One region of the Streptomyces sp. NPDC058872 genome, then DNA from elsewhere that is predicted to be linked to it. Evidence: riboswitches for the same ligand, from Rfam matches in the RefSeq annotation. Region 1 holds a riboswitch; each other region holds the start of a gene.
What was found. A riboswitch is a leader RNA that binds a small molecule or an ion and turns the genes downstream of it on or off. The one in region 1 is predicted to bind cyclic di-AMP.

Region 1 (4,130 bases):
GACCGCCCTCGCCTACCCGGAGGGCCACCCCTACCACCACACGCCGATCGGCTCCATGGCCGACCTGGACGCGGCCACCCTGGAGGACGCGCGGAACTTCTTCCGCACCTACTACGCCCCCAACAACGCGGTCCTGTCCGTCGTCGGCGACATCGACCCGGCGCAGACCCTCGCCTGGGTCGAGAAGTACTTCGGCTCCATCCCCGCCCACGACGGCAAGCCCGAGCCGCGCCCCGGTGAGCTGCCCGAGGTCATCGGCGAGCAGCTGCGCGAGGTCGTCGAGGAAGAGGTTCCCGCCCGTGCGCTGATGGCCGCCTATCGGCTGCCGCACGACGGCATGCGCGAGTGCGACGCCGCCGACCTCGCCCTCACGGTCCTGGGCGGCGGCGAGTCCTCCCGCCTGCACAACCGCCTGGTGCGCCGAGACCGCACCGCGGTGGCCGCGGGCTTCGGCCTGCTGCGGCTCGCCGGGGCGCCTTCGCTCGGCTGGCTCGACGTCAAGACCTCCGGCGGCGTCGAGGTTCCGCAGATCGAGGCGGCCGTCGACGAGGAGCTCGCCCGGTTCGCGGCGGAGGGGCCCACGTCGGAGGAGATGGAGCGTGCACAGGCCCAGCTGGAGCGCGAGTGGCTGGACCGGCTCGGCACGGTGGCGGGCCGCGCGGACGAACTGTGCCGGTTCGCGGTGCTCTTCGGCGACCCGCAGCTCGCCCTGACCGCCGTCGACCGGGTCCTGGGCATCACCGCGGACGAGGTCCGGGCGGTCGCGGCGGCCAAGCTGCGCCCCGACAACCGCGCGGTGCTCGTCTACGAGCCCTTGGCGACCGAGCAGAGCGACAGCGACGAGGAAGAGGGAGCGGACCAGTGACCGACGCTGCCGTGTCTTTGACCAACATGGACTTCCACCCGCAGCCCCGGCCGGGCACCGCGAAGCCGTGGGCCTTCCCGGCTCCGGACCGTGCGAAGCTGGACAACGGCCTGACCGTCCTCACCTGCCACCGGCCCGGCCAGCAGGTGGTGGCGGTGGAGCTCTTCCTGCCGGCGCCGCTGGACGCCGAGCCCGCCGGTCTCGACGGCGTTGCCACCATCATGGCCCGCGCCCTGTCCGAGGGCACCGACCGGCACAGCGCGGAGGAGTTCGCGGCCGAGTTGGAGCGCTGTGGCGCCACGCTCGACGCGCACGCCGACCACCCGGGCGTGCGGGTCTCCCTGGAGGTGCCGGTCTCCCGCCTGCCCAAGGCGCTCGGTCTGCTGTCCGAGGCCCTCGTCGCGCCGGCGTTCCTGGAGACCGAGATCGAGCGCTTGGTGCGCAACCGCCTCGATGAGATTCCGCACGAGTCGGCCAACCCGTCCCGTCGTGCCGCCAAACAGCTCTACAAGGAACTGTTCCCGGACGGTTCCCGGATGTCCCGGCCGCGCCAGGGCACCGAGGAGACGGTCGCCGCGATCGACGCCGCTGCGGTCCGCGCCTTCTACGAGGCGTACGTGCGCCCCGCCACGGCCACGGCCGTGGTCGTCGGCGACCTGACCGGCATCGACCTCGACAAGGTCCTCGCCGAGTCCTTGGGCGCCTGGACCGGCGAGCCGGCCGAGCCGCTGCCGATGCCTCCGATCACCGCCGACGACACCGGGCGGGTCGTCATCGTGGACCGCCCCGGTGCGGTGCAGACCCAGTTGCTGATCGGTCGGATCGGTCCGGACCGGCACGACCGCGTCTGGCCGGCCCAGATCCTCGGCGCCTACTGCCTGGGCGGCACCCTGACCTCGCGCCTGGACCGCGTCCTGCGCGAGGAGAAGGGCTACACGTACGGGGTGCGGGCCTTCGGGCAGGTGCTCCGCTCCGACGCCGGGGGGAACGGCGCGGCCATGCTGGCCATCAGCGGTTCCGTCGACACCCCCAACACGGGTCCGGCCCTTGATGACCTCTGGAAGGTGCTGCGGACCCTGGCCGCCGAGGGCCTCACGGACGCCGAGCGCGAGACGGCCGTGCAGAACCTGGTGGGTGTGGCGCCCCTCAAGTACGAGACGGCCGCTTCGGTCGCCGGGACGCTCGCCGATCAGGTGGAGCAGCACCTCCCGGACGACTTCCAGGCCGAGTTGTACGCGCGTCTGGTCGAGACGGGCACGGTCGAGGCGACGGCCGCCGTGGTCAGTGCCTTCCCGGTGGACCGACTGGTCACCGTGCTGGTCGGTGACGCCGCTCAGATCGCGGAGCCGGTCCGGGAGCTCGGCATCGGCGAAGTCACCGTGGTGACCGGCTGATCCGTTCTGCCGACCACGGCAGAACCCGACAACGGAGGTCCCTGACGGCATGGTTCGTCAGGGACCTCCTGTTTGTCCGTATTGCTGGCAAGGGTGGCCTTCTGCCCTGTGGCATGTCTTACAAATAAGCGTGTCTGTTTGGTGATTGACAGACGATCCGCATAGCGTCGGTCCGGCTGTTCGTCAGTTGCACGTGCCGCAACCGCGGCATCGAACAGTCATCGCCGAGTCCCCGTCAGGCGCGAGCCTGGGGAGCCGGGGACCCACATCGAGTCCCTGGGGTGAATCGAGCGCCTTCGTCCCGGACGGAGGGGTTCGTAGGAGACCTTCCTGCTCCGAACCCGTCAGCTAACCCGGTAGGCGAGAAGGAAGGAAAGGACCAGCCACTTCATGGCGTTCACCCGTGCCACCGGGAAGCATCGTGGTTCGAGCCGGATGGCTCGCCGCAGCGTGGGCATCGCCGGTGCGGCGACGCTCGCCACCACCGGCGTCATCGGCACCCTGGCCTCCCCGGCGCTCGCCGCCGACACGGACGACCGGTCCGCCGAGGACACCGGCCTCACCCAGGTGATCACCGAGGACTCCCTCGTGGACCGGATCAACGCCCAGGCCGCCGCCCAGGAGCAGGAGGCCGTCGAGGCCATCGCCAAGGCGAAGGCCGAGGCCGAGGCCAAGCGCAAGGCCGAGGCCCGGGCCAAGGAGATCCGACTGGAGCGCGAGCGCGCCGCCCGCGAGGCCGAGCGCCGCCGCCTGGCCTCCTTCCAGCTTCCCGTTGCCGGCTCGTACGTCTCCACGGGCTACAAGGCCGGCGGCTCGCTCTGGTCCTCCGGCAGCCACTCCGGCGTCGACTTCCACGCCGCCTACGGCAGCCGGGTCGTCTCCGTCGGCTCCGGCACCGTCGTCGAGGCCGGCTGGGGCGGCGCCTACGGCAACAACATCGTCATCAGGATGAACGACGGCACGTACACCCAGTACGGGCACCTCGCCTCCATCGGCGTGTACGTCGGCCAGACCGTCGAGCCGGGCCAGCAGATAGGCGTGTCGGGTTCGACCGGCAACTCGACCGGCCCGCACCTCCACTTCGAGGCGCGCACGAGCCCCGAGTACGGCTCGGACATCAACCCGGTCTCGTACCTCCGTGCCCGCGGCGTCGCGGTCTGATCCGGACCCGTCGCGCACCGCGTCGCAAAAGCCCCGGCTCGTACTGAGCCGGGGCTTTTTGCTGACCAAAAGATATCCATGGATTCCGCTGGGGCATCGGAAATTCTGGCGTGCTGCAATAGAGTCGCAGATCGGACGCAGGACGGGCGTCGGTCACATTGTCTCGCGCGGACCAAGGCGGAGGTCGGACATGCGCATTCCCGCGCACTCGGTATGCACGGCGATCCGGGACGACATCGTCTCCGGTCTGTTCGAGCGGGGGAGCCGGTTGACCGAGGAGCAGCTCGCTCGTCGGTACGGGGTTTCCCGCGTTCCGGTCCGCGAGGCGTTGCGCACCCTGGAGTCCGAGGGCTTCGTCGTCACTCGCCGGCATGCGGGCGCCCATGTGGCCGAGCCCACCGAACAGGAGGCGGCCGATCTCCTCGACATGCGGTTGCTGCTCGAACCGCTGGGGGCGGCGCGGGCGGCGCAGCGGCGCACCCAGGCTCACCTGAAGGTGTTGCGCGGGCTGGTCAGACTGGGGCAGGAGCGGGCCAGGCGGGGCCAGGGCGAGGACCTGCGGTCGCTCGGGAGCTGGTTCCACGAGACGCTCGCGCAGGCTTCCGGCAGTCCTGCCCTGACGGCGCTGCTCACCCAACTGCGCTACAAGATCGCTTGGGTGTACGTCGTGGAGCAGCCCGCCCAGCCGCTGGAGGCCTGGGCGGAGCACG
Region 2 (4,130 bases), on a different contig from region 1:
CCGGGCTCAGGCGCCGGTGAGCAGCCGCGCCCGCAGGCGTTCGCGGGTCTCCGGGGCCAGCTTGAGTCCTTCCGCGAGGTAGGCGTCCACCGAGCCCCAGGTCGTCCCGATCGTTTCCAGGGCGGCCCGCAGATACTCCACCCGCGCGTCGAAGAGCGGGCTCAGCAGCTCCATCACCTCGGGGGACATCCCGTCCGGGGCGGTGGAGCTGCGGCGTATCTTGTAGCGGCGGTGCGGGTCGTTCGACTTCACGTAGTCGGCCTCGATCGCGTCCCGCTCCACGCCGACGGCCAGCAGGGTGATCGCCACGGCGAGTCCCGCCCGGTCCTTGCCGGCCGCGCAGTGCATGAGGGCCGGGACGCTCTCCTCCGCCATGGAGTGCAGGATCCGGCTGTGCTCCGCAGTGCGCTCGACCACCATCTTCCGGTAGGAATCGGACATGCGGGCGGCTGCCTTGCCGTCGCCGAGGACCTCTCGCAGCTGGGCGACCTCTCCGTCCCGGACCAGCTTCCAGAACTCCTTGCCGTCGGCCGGGTCATTGAGGGGGATGTTCACGTTCCGCACGCCGGGCAGCTCGACGTCCGCGCCCTCGACCTTCCGGTCGGCCTCGTTGCGGAAGTCGAAGACGGTGTGGAGGCCCAGGGAGGCGAGGAAGGCGGCGTCGCGCTCCGTCGCATGGGCGAGGTGGCCGCTGCGGAAGAGGCGCCCGGGGTGAACGGCGCGCCCGTCCGTCGTCGGCAGGCCGCCCACGTCCCGGAAGTTGCGGACCTCCGTCAGTTCGGGCTCGGTGGCTTCGGCGGGTGGGGTCTGCGGCAGCTGCTGCGTCACGGGCGGGTGCTCCTGTTCTGGAGATCTGTTCTTGGGGCAATCATCTCGGCCGGGTGCCGTGTGCGCACCCCCCTCAGGAGGTAATGGGCGATCTGTCCGTATTTGGGCGATAGGGGTAACACGCCCTAGTTGAGGGGGAGATGGGGTTCGATGCGTGAGCAGCGTCATAACCGTGACGGAACGTGCCTGATCGTCTTCTCCAAATTCCCTGGGGAAAAAGGAGATCGACGGACCGTCATCCACGGAGGGTGACCGGAATTTCGCCCCAAAGGCAAAGGATTGCGGAGTTCCTGAAAAGTGCGGCTTGTTCGCTCCGGCCCCACTCGTCTAGCGTCGCGCTCACTCCGGACGGACCGCCGAATCCTGCCACCGCCCGGAATCCGCACTCACCCGTACGAGGCAGGAGCGGGGGACCCAGGTAGTACGCCGATCCCTCGAAAAGGACGGCTCGGGGTGAAGCCGCGTGAGAACGCGGCCGGACATCTCCAGTCCGAACCCGACAGCTCACCTCGTAGGCGACGGAGAGGAATTCGCCATGCCCGCGAAGGGTAAGCACCGCCGTCCCAAGGTCAACCCGATCACCCGCGGGTTCCTGGCAGCCGGCACCGGAGGCGCCGTCGTCGCCCTCCCGCTCCTCGGAGCCACCAGCGCCCACGCCGCCCCGGTCGCCGCTCCGGCCCTGCCCGTCGCCGCTCCGGCGAAGGCCGCCGTCGTGGAGGCCGCCCCGGTCGCCGCGAAGGCCGCGCCGAAGACCTACTCCGTGGTCCGGGGCGACTACCTGTCGAAGATCGCCGCCGAGCACCACCTGGTGGGCGGCTGGCAGAAGCTCTACGAGGACAACCGCCAGGTCGTCGGCGAGAACCCCTCGCTGATCCTGCCCGGAATGAAGCTGACCCTCGGCGCGAAGAGCACGGCGAAGGCCGCCGCTCCGAAGGCCGCGGCTCCGAAGGCCGCCACCGCGAAGGACTCCGCCAGCAGCAAGCGGAGCTCCGGAAAGAACGGCGACGCCCCCCGGGCTTCCCGCAGCAGCGAGCGGGCCTCGGCTCCGGCCGCCGCGACCTCCTCCTCTTCCGCCGCGTCGTCCTCGTCGGCCGGCACGACCTCCTCCTCCGGCTGGTTCGCCCCCGTCAGCGGCGGCGTCTCCACCCCGTACCGTGCCTCGGGCTCCATGTGGTCCTCCGGCTACCACACCGGTGTCGACTTCATGGCCTCCACCGGAACCACCGTCGTGGCGGTCGGCCCCGGCACCGTCTACTCCGCGGGCAACGGGGGAGCGTACGGCAACCAGGTCGTCATCCAGCACGCCGACGGCACCTTCTCGCAGTACGCCCACCTCTCCTCGATCTCCGTCTCCGCCGGCCAGACCGTCAGCGGCGGCCAGCAGATCGGCCTCTCCGGCGCGACCGGCAACGTCACCGGCCCGCACCTGCACTTCGAAATGCGCACCGGACCGGGGTACGGCTCCGACATCGACCCGCTGGCGACCCTGCGCCAGCACGGCGTGAGCATCTGACGCCCCGTAACTCCCGGAGGCCCGGCACGCACGTGCCGGGCCTCCGGCGTATTCCGGCTTGGTGGAATCTTTATCGGTGGCGTATGTCACCCGCCGTCAAGCCCTCCTTACGGTCGCGTAGGTCACACCCGAAGGGGAAGGATGTGGTCCCGTGGCAGACGATTCGAGATCAAGAGAAAACAGCGCATTCGGGTCGTACGCGGCGATCGGTGACAGCTTCACCGAGGGCGTCGGAGACCCCGGCCCCGACGGGGCCTACGTCGGCTGGGCGGACCGCTTCGCGGTCCTGCTCGCCGACCAGCTGCCGGAGCACGACGCCTTCCGCTACGCCAACCTGGCCGTACGCGGACGCCTCCTCGACCAGATCGTGGCGGAACAGGTCCCCCGGGCGAAGGAACTCGCCCCCGACCTGGTGACCTTCTGCGCCGGCGGCAATGACATCATCCGCCCCGGAACGGACCCGGACGACGTGGCCGAACGCTTCGAACGCGCCGTCGTCGAGCTGACCTCCGCCGTCGGAACCGTCATGGTGACGACCGGCTTCGACACCCGCGAGGTCACGCTCCTCAAGCACCTCCGGGGCAAGATCGCCACCTACAACGGGCACGTCCGGGCCATCGCCGACCGCTACGGCTGCCCGGTCCTCGACCTGTGGTCGCTGAAGTCCGTCCAGGACCGGCGCGCCTGGGACGAGGACCGGCTGCACCTCTCCCCCGAGGGACACACCCGGGTCGCCCTGCGCGCCGCGCAGGTCCTCGGCATGCCGGTGCCCGCGGACCCGGACCAGCCGTGGCCCCCGGTCCCGCCGCGCGGCACCCTCGAAGTCCGACGCGACGACATCCACTGGGCCAAGGAGTACCTCGTGCCCTGGATCGGACGCCGGCTGCGCGGCGAGAGCTCCGGAGACCACGTCGAGGCCAAGCGCCCCGACCTCATGCCGCTGTAGTCGGCGGTGCCGCGGGGATCCGCTCCAGGACCCCGCCGGCGAACACGTCGTACAGCGGCAGCGTCTCCAGGTGGACGTAGCCGATGTGACAGTCGCAGACGGCGAGGGGACAGACCCGGGGACGCAGGGCGGCGCGGTACGAGCCGTCGTACAGGTTCCCCAGCTCGGCCCGGACGAAGTGGCAGCGCCGCACCGTCCCCTCGCCGTCCACCGAGACCACGGACTCCCCGGTCCGGCAGGGCAGCCCCGCCGAGCGGTGCGGATGCCGGCTGTACGGGAACAGGGGGTCGAGCTCCGTCCAGGCATCGGCCTCCGCGTCGGTGTAGGTGCGCCCCTCGGCCGCGTTCACCCAGAGGTACACGTGCGGGGGCAGCGCCGCCCGCAGCCGGACGGCGTCCTCCCGGTGCTCGGGCAGGCCGACCACGCCGACGCTGAACCGGATGCCCCGTTCGGCGAGCTCCCGGCACCGGGTGAGGAAGCGTTCGTACGGTGTCTGCCCCGGGTGGTAGGTGCACCAGAGCGCCACCCCCTCCGGGTCGGCCTCCGCCAGCCACTCCGTCCTGCAGCTGAGATTGGTCTGGATCGCCACCCGCTCCACGTGCGGAAGCCGGGACAGTTCGACCAGTGCCCGCCGGTACCAGGAGCGCACCAGGCCCTCGCCCCACGGGGTGAAGAGGACGCGCAGCCGGTCACCGGTCTGGGCGGCGACCCAGTCGGTGAACCGTTCGAGCGCCGCCCGGTCCGCACGCAGCTGCTCGCGGCTGTCCCGCCGCTTCGCGAAGGGGCAGTACGGGCAGTCGAAGTCGCAGGAGGAGAGCGGTCCCCGGTAGAGCAGCGTCAGGT
Region 3 (4,130 bases), on a different contig from region 1:
ATCGACGGGACCTGGTCGCGCCGCTACACCGGCCACATCGAGACCGGGGCGCCCAGCACCAGCGGCTGACCGCCAGGCTCACGACCGGGCGGCGATCCTCTGCCGCCGCCCGGTGACGGGCGGGGCGGGTCACCGGCCGGCATGCGCGGCGCGGCGGACCGCGGCGTCGAGAAGGGCCAGTGCGTCGGCGGCGGTGCGGCCGGGGGCCCTGTTCCACGGGCCGATCAGATCCCGCCACCCACGGGCCCGAAGCTCCGTCATGATCCAGGCGGCGGCTTCGTTCATGGTGTCCGCGCCGCCGTAGCCGAGGCGGTGGGCGGCGAGGAGGGCTCCGCAGACGCACCGGGCCCCTCGGGCGTTGCGCAGTTTGTACGGAGCGTTCTGCCAGCCCCACTCCGTCAACACCAGACGGGCGTAGCCCAGGTGGACCGAGGGGCGCAGCTCCACCTGCCCGATGCGGCGCCAGGCATGGAGCCGGTCGGGCAGCGCGGCGCCGATCCGGCCGGGGATGCGGCGCTCGTCCGGGACCTCCTGGGGCAGGGCGGCGAGGGCATCGGCCACCAACCGCTCCACCGGCACGCTGAGCAACTGCCGCCAGTCCGCTTCCGTCGGGGCCGACTCTTCGACAGGGATCGCGCCGGTGACGATCTGCCGCCAGGCCACGTCCTCGAAGAGCGCGGCGGCCTCGCGGTCAAGGTCATCGGGGGTGAGCAGCGAAGGGGAAGGGGGCATCGAGGTGGCTCCTAGGTTGACTACCTCCATCTTTCATCCTTAATGTCCATTTTGCGAGTTTTGACCCTCGCGGAGAAACGATCGCGTCGCATCGAGCCGCCCCGATCAAGCAGTCGCATCACACCTAATTTCCGCACATTTACTCATGAATGGAATTACTTCCCATATCAGACATAAGCCATCGAGTGACGGGATTCACTCCCCACCCCATCCGCGCGACGGAAGCACTCCCCCACCCCTTGCCGGACAAGGAAGTTCGAGGCCCCGGGGAGATCACCGATCTTGAATTCGCAGAATTGTTTGATCAATTCCCCGACGCCCGGGAACCACTCCCCTTGTTATTCATTGCATTGCTGGCCTACGGTCACCTCCATTCGAGCGGATCGCCTAATCCTGCCGCCGCTCGACACACCTCCCTTTTCACCCGACGGCAGGAGCGGGGGACCCACGAATACGCCGGTCCGGTGATCCGGAACGGCTCGGGGTGCAGCCGCGTGTGCGCGGCCGGACACCTCCCGTCCGAACCCGACAGCTCACCTCGCAGGCACCGGAGAGGAACCCGTCATGCCTGCTCACGCCAAGCACCGCCGCCCCCGCCGCAGTCCCGTCTCCCGTGGCCTGGCCCTGGTGGGCACGGGTGGCGCCGCACTGAGCCTGCCGCTGGTCGTACCGGCCGCCGCCCATGCCGCTCCGGCGTCCACGGCCCCGGAAACGGCCACCCGGCCCTTCACCGCCCCTGCTGCCCCGGCCGCCGCCAAGACGGTCACCGCCCCGGCCGCCGCGCGCACCTACACCGTCGTGAGCGGTGACTCGCTTTCCCTGATCGCCCACAAGAAGGGAATCCAGGGCGGCTGGAAGAGCCTTTACCGGACGAACAAGGGAGCGGTGGGTGACAATCCGTCACTCATTCACCCCGGTCTGAAGCTGACGATTCATAAGGGTTCTGCAAAGCCCGTTCCCACGCAGGCCAAGCCGAAGAAGTCCGCCACGACCGAGCGCGCGAGCCGTTCCGAACGCCGCCCGGCCGCCCCCGCGGTGTCCACCGGCACCGGTGCGTCCGCAGCACAGGCCGCCCCCGCCTCGGTCAAGGCCGCTCCGGTCGCCGCCACCAACTACGCCGACAACCTCGACGGCTGGATCCGGGAGTCGCTGGCGATCATGGCCCAGCAGGGCATCCCCGGCACCTACGACGGCATCCTCCGCAACGTCATGCGCGAGTCCTCGGGAAACCCCAGGGCCATCAACCTCTGGGACTCCAATGCCGCCGCCGGCACCCCCTCGAAGGGGCTGCTGCAGGTCATCGAGCCGACCTTCCTCGCCTACCACGTGCCCGGTACGTCCATGGACCTGTACGACCCGGTCGCCAACATCACCGCCGCCTGCAACTACGCGGCCGACCGGTACGGCTCCATCGACAACGTCAACGGGGCGTACTGACCCGCTGCCGCCGGAAGTGCTCGTCGAACCAGGAGGTGGCGAGCTCCGCCACCTCTTCCAGGGCCCCCGGCTCCTCGAAGAGGTGGCCGGCGCCCTCCACCACGGCGAGCCGGTTCTCACACCGCAGCAGCGCCCGGGCCTTCCTGTTGAGGTCGAGGACCAACACGTCCGCGCCCCCCACCACCAGGAGCGTGGGGGCGCGCACCCGTCCCAGGCGCTCGCCCGCGAGGTCCGGCCGGCCGCCGCGCGAGACGACGGCGCTCACCCGGGACGCGGGGTCGCCGGCCGCCCACAGCGCAGCCGCCGCGCCGGTGCTCGCCCCGAAGTACCCCAGGGGGAGCCCGGTGCCCTCGGGCCGCGCGGCCAGCCACTCGGTGGCGCCCACGAGCCGCCCGGCGAGCAGGGGGGTGTCGAAGACCCTTGCCCGGTCCGTGGCCTCCGCCTCGGTCAGCAGGTCGAAGAGCAGCGTCCCGAGCCCCGCCCGGTTGAGCCCGGCGGCAACCGCCCGGTTCCGGGGGCTGTGCCGACTGCTTCCGCTGCCGTGGGCGAACAGGACGATGCCCCCTGCTCCCTCGGGCACCGCGAGCCGTCCGGCGAGCGTACGGCCGGTGACCGGGATCCACACGTCCGTGTCCTGCACGACCGGGGCGCGCGCGGCCCTGTTCCGGTCCAGGCAGGCGACGACCTCGGCGTCCTCGGTCTGTGAGAAGTCCTGGTAGAACTGCCCGATCGCGAAGAACCGGTCCGGCGTGTGCACGCTGACGGTCTCGTCGACCTCCCCGCCGAGCCGGGTCGTCCAGCCGCGCGGGGCCACCGGGACCGCGAGGACGATCCGGGCAGCGCCACGGGCGCGGACCACCCGGCAGGCCGCCAGGGCCGTGGCTCCGGTCGCCAGGCCGTCGTCGACCACCACCACCGTCCGTCCGTCGAGCGGCACGGACGGCCGGTCGCCCCGGTAGCGGAGGGCCCGGTGGTCGAGCTCCACGTGCTCCCGTGCTTCCACGGCGGCGAGGTCCCGGTCGCTCACCCCGACCTCGCGGAGCACCCGCTCGTTGAGCACCCGTACGCCCCCCTCCCCGAGCGCCCCCATCGCGAGCTCCGGTTGGTGGGGGACCCCGAGCTTGCGCACGAGACAGATGTCGAGGGGCGCGTCGAGGGCGTCCGCCACCTCGGCCGCCACGGGCACGCCGCCCCGCGGGAGCCCGAGGACCACGACGTCCCGGTCCTTGAGGTGGTCGAGCCGGGCGGCAAGCTGTCGCCCCGCGTCACTGCGGTCGCTGAAGAACATGATCGGCCGCCCTTCCGCCTGCGCGGCTCGGGCCCGGGGAGGAACACGGTCGTCCGTCCCCTGCCCACCCCTCCCAGGGTAGACGGGACGCAGTGGCCGGCGGGCCCGGGGAGGTCCGGCCGCTCGGCCCGGGGAGCGACCGGCCCGGCAGCGGAGGACGGAGGCGGCTCGGGCTCCGCGGAAGACCCGTTCACCACGGCGAACGCAGCGGTCCCGGATGCGGGCGGCTTCGTCCCTGGCGCATGCTGTCTGTGTGACCTCGCACGGCGCGTCCGGCCACGGCTCGGCGAGCGGCATCGGACATCCGTCCGAGAGTGGAGCCGACGACGGGCCGGCTCCGGCTGCGCTGACCTGGGCACTCGCGGAAGCCGCGGTCGAAGCGGTGGAACAGGTCGGCGGCTATGCGGGCGGGGTGTACCTGCGCTCCGGCACTCCGGGACTGCTGCGGCTCGCCGTCCTGGTGGGGCTTCCCGGGCAATTGTTCCGCCCGTGGTGGCGGATGCATGCGAACCGGCCGTTTCCCGTCTCGGAGGTGCACCGCTCGGGGCAGTCCGTCCACCTCGCCGACGTCGAGGAGGCCATGCAGCGCTTTCCCCAACTGGTGGCGAGCCTGCCGTTCCCCTTCGCCTCGCTGTACTCGCCCGTGGTCGCGGGCCGGGAACGCTTCGGCGTG

Region 2: linked by a shared signal. The riboswitch ahead of ACFW22_RS12170 (peptidoglycan DD-metalloendopeptidase family protein) and the one ahead of ACFW22_RS27025 (M23 family metallopeptidase) in region 1 are both predicted to bind cyclic di-AMP.
Region 3: linked by a shared signal. The riboswitch ahead of ACFW22_RS20040 (transglycosylase SLT domain-containing protein) and the one ahead of ACFW22_RS27025 (M23 family metallopeptidase) in region 1 are both predicted to bind cyclic di-AMP.

The regions. Positions count from the first base shown of each region.
Region 1 is NZ_JBHYMK010000050.1:54,596-58,725, forward strand. Features, by position in the region: gene ACFW22_RS27015 (M16 family metallopeptidase) at 1-865, shown strand, start outside; gene ACFW22_RS27020 (M16 family metallopeptidase) at 862-2,259, shown strand; cyclic di-AMP (ydaO/yuaA leader) riboswitch at 2,472-2,637, shown strand; gene ACFW22_RS27025 (M23 family metallopeptidase) at 2,650-3,420, shown strand; gene ACFW22_RS27030 (GntR family transcriptional regulator) at 3,611-4,130, shown strand, end outside.
Region 2 is NZ_JBHYMK010000015.1:40,140-44,269, forward strand. Features, by position in the region: gene ACFW22_RS12165 (tyrosine-protein phosphatase) at 7-828, opposite strand; cyclic di-AMP (ydaO/yuaA leader) riboswitch at 1,189-1,359, shown strand; gene ACFW22_RS12170 (peptidoglycan DD-metalloendopeptidase family protein) at 1,364-2,341, shown strand; gene ACFW22_RS12175 (SGNH/GDSL hydrolase family protein) at 2,493-3,287, shown strand; gene ACFW22_RS12180 (STM4011 family radical SAM protein) at 3,274-4,130, opposite strand, start outside.
Region 3 is NZ_JBHYMK010000030.1:14,341-18,470, forward strand. Features, by position in the region: gene ACFW22_RS20030 (phosphocholine-specific phospholipase C) at 1-69, shown strand, start outside; gene ACFW22_RS20035 (hypothetical protein) at 130-762, opposite strand; cyclic di-AMP (ydaO/yuaA leader) riboswitch at 1,107-1,292, shown strand; gene ACFW22_RS20040 (transglycosylase SLT domain-containing protein) at 1,297-2,169, shown strand; gene ACFW22_RS20045 (phosphoribosyltransferase family protein) at 2,153-3,457, opposite strand; gene ACFW22_RS20050 (SpoIIE family protein phosphatase) at 3,675-4,130, shown strand, end outside.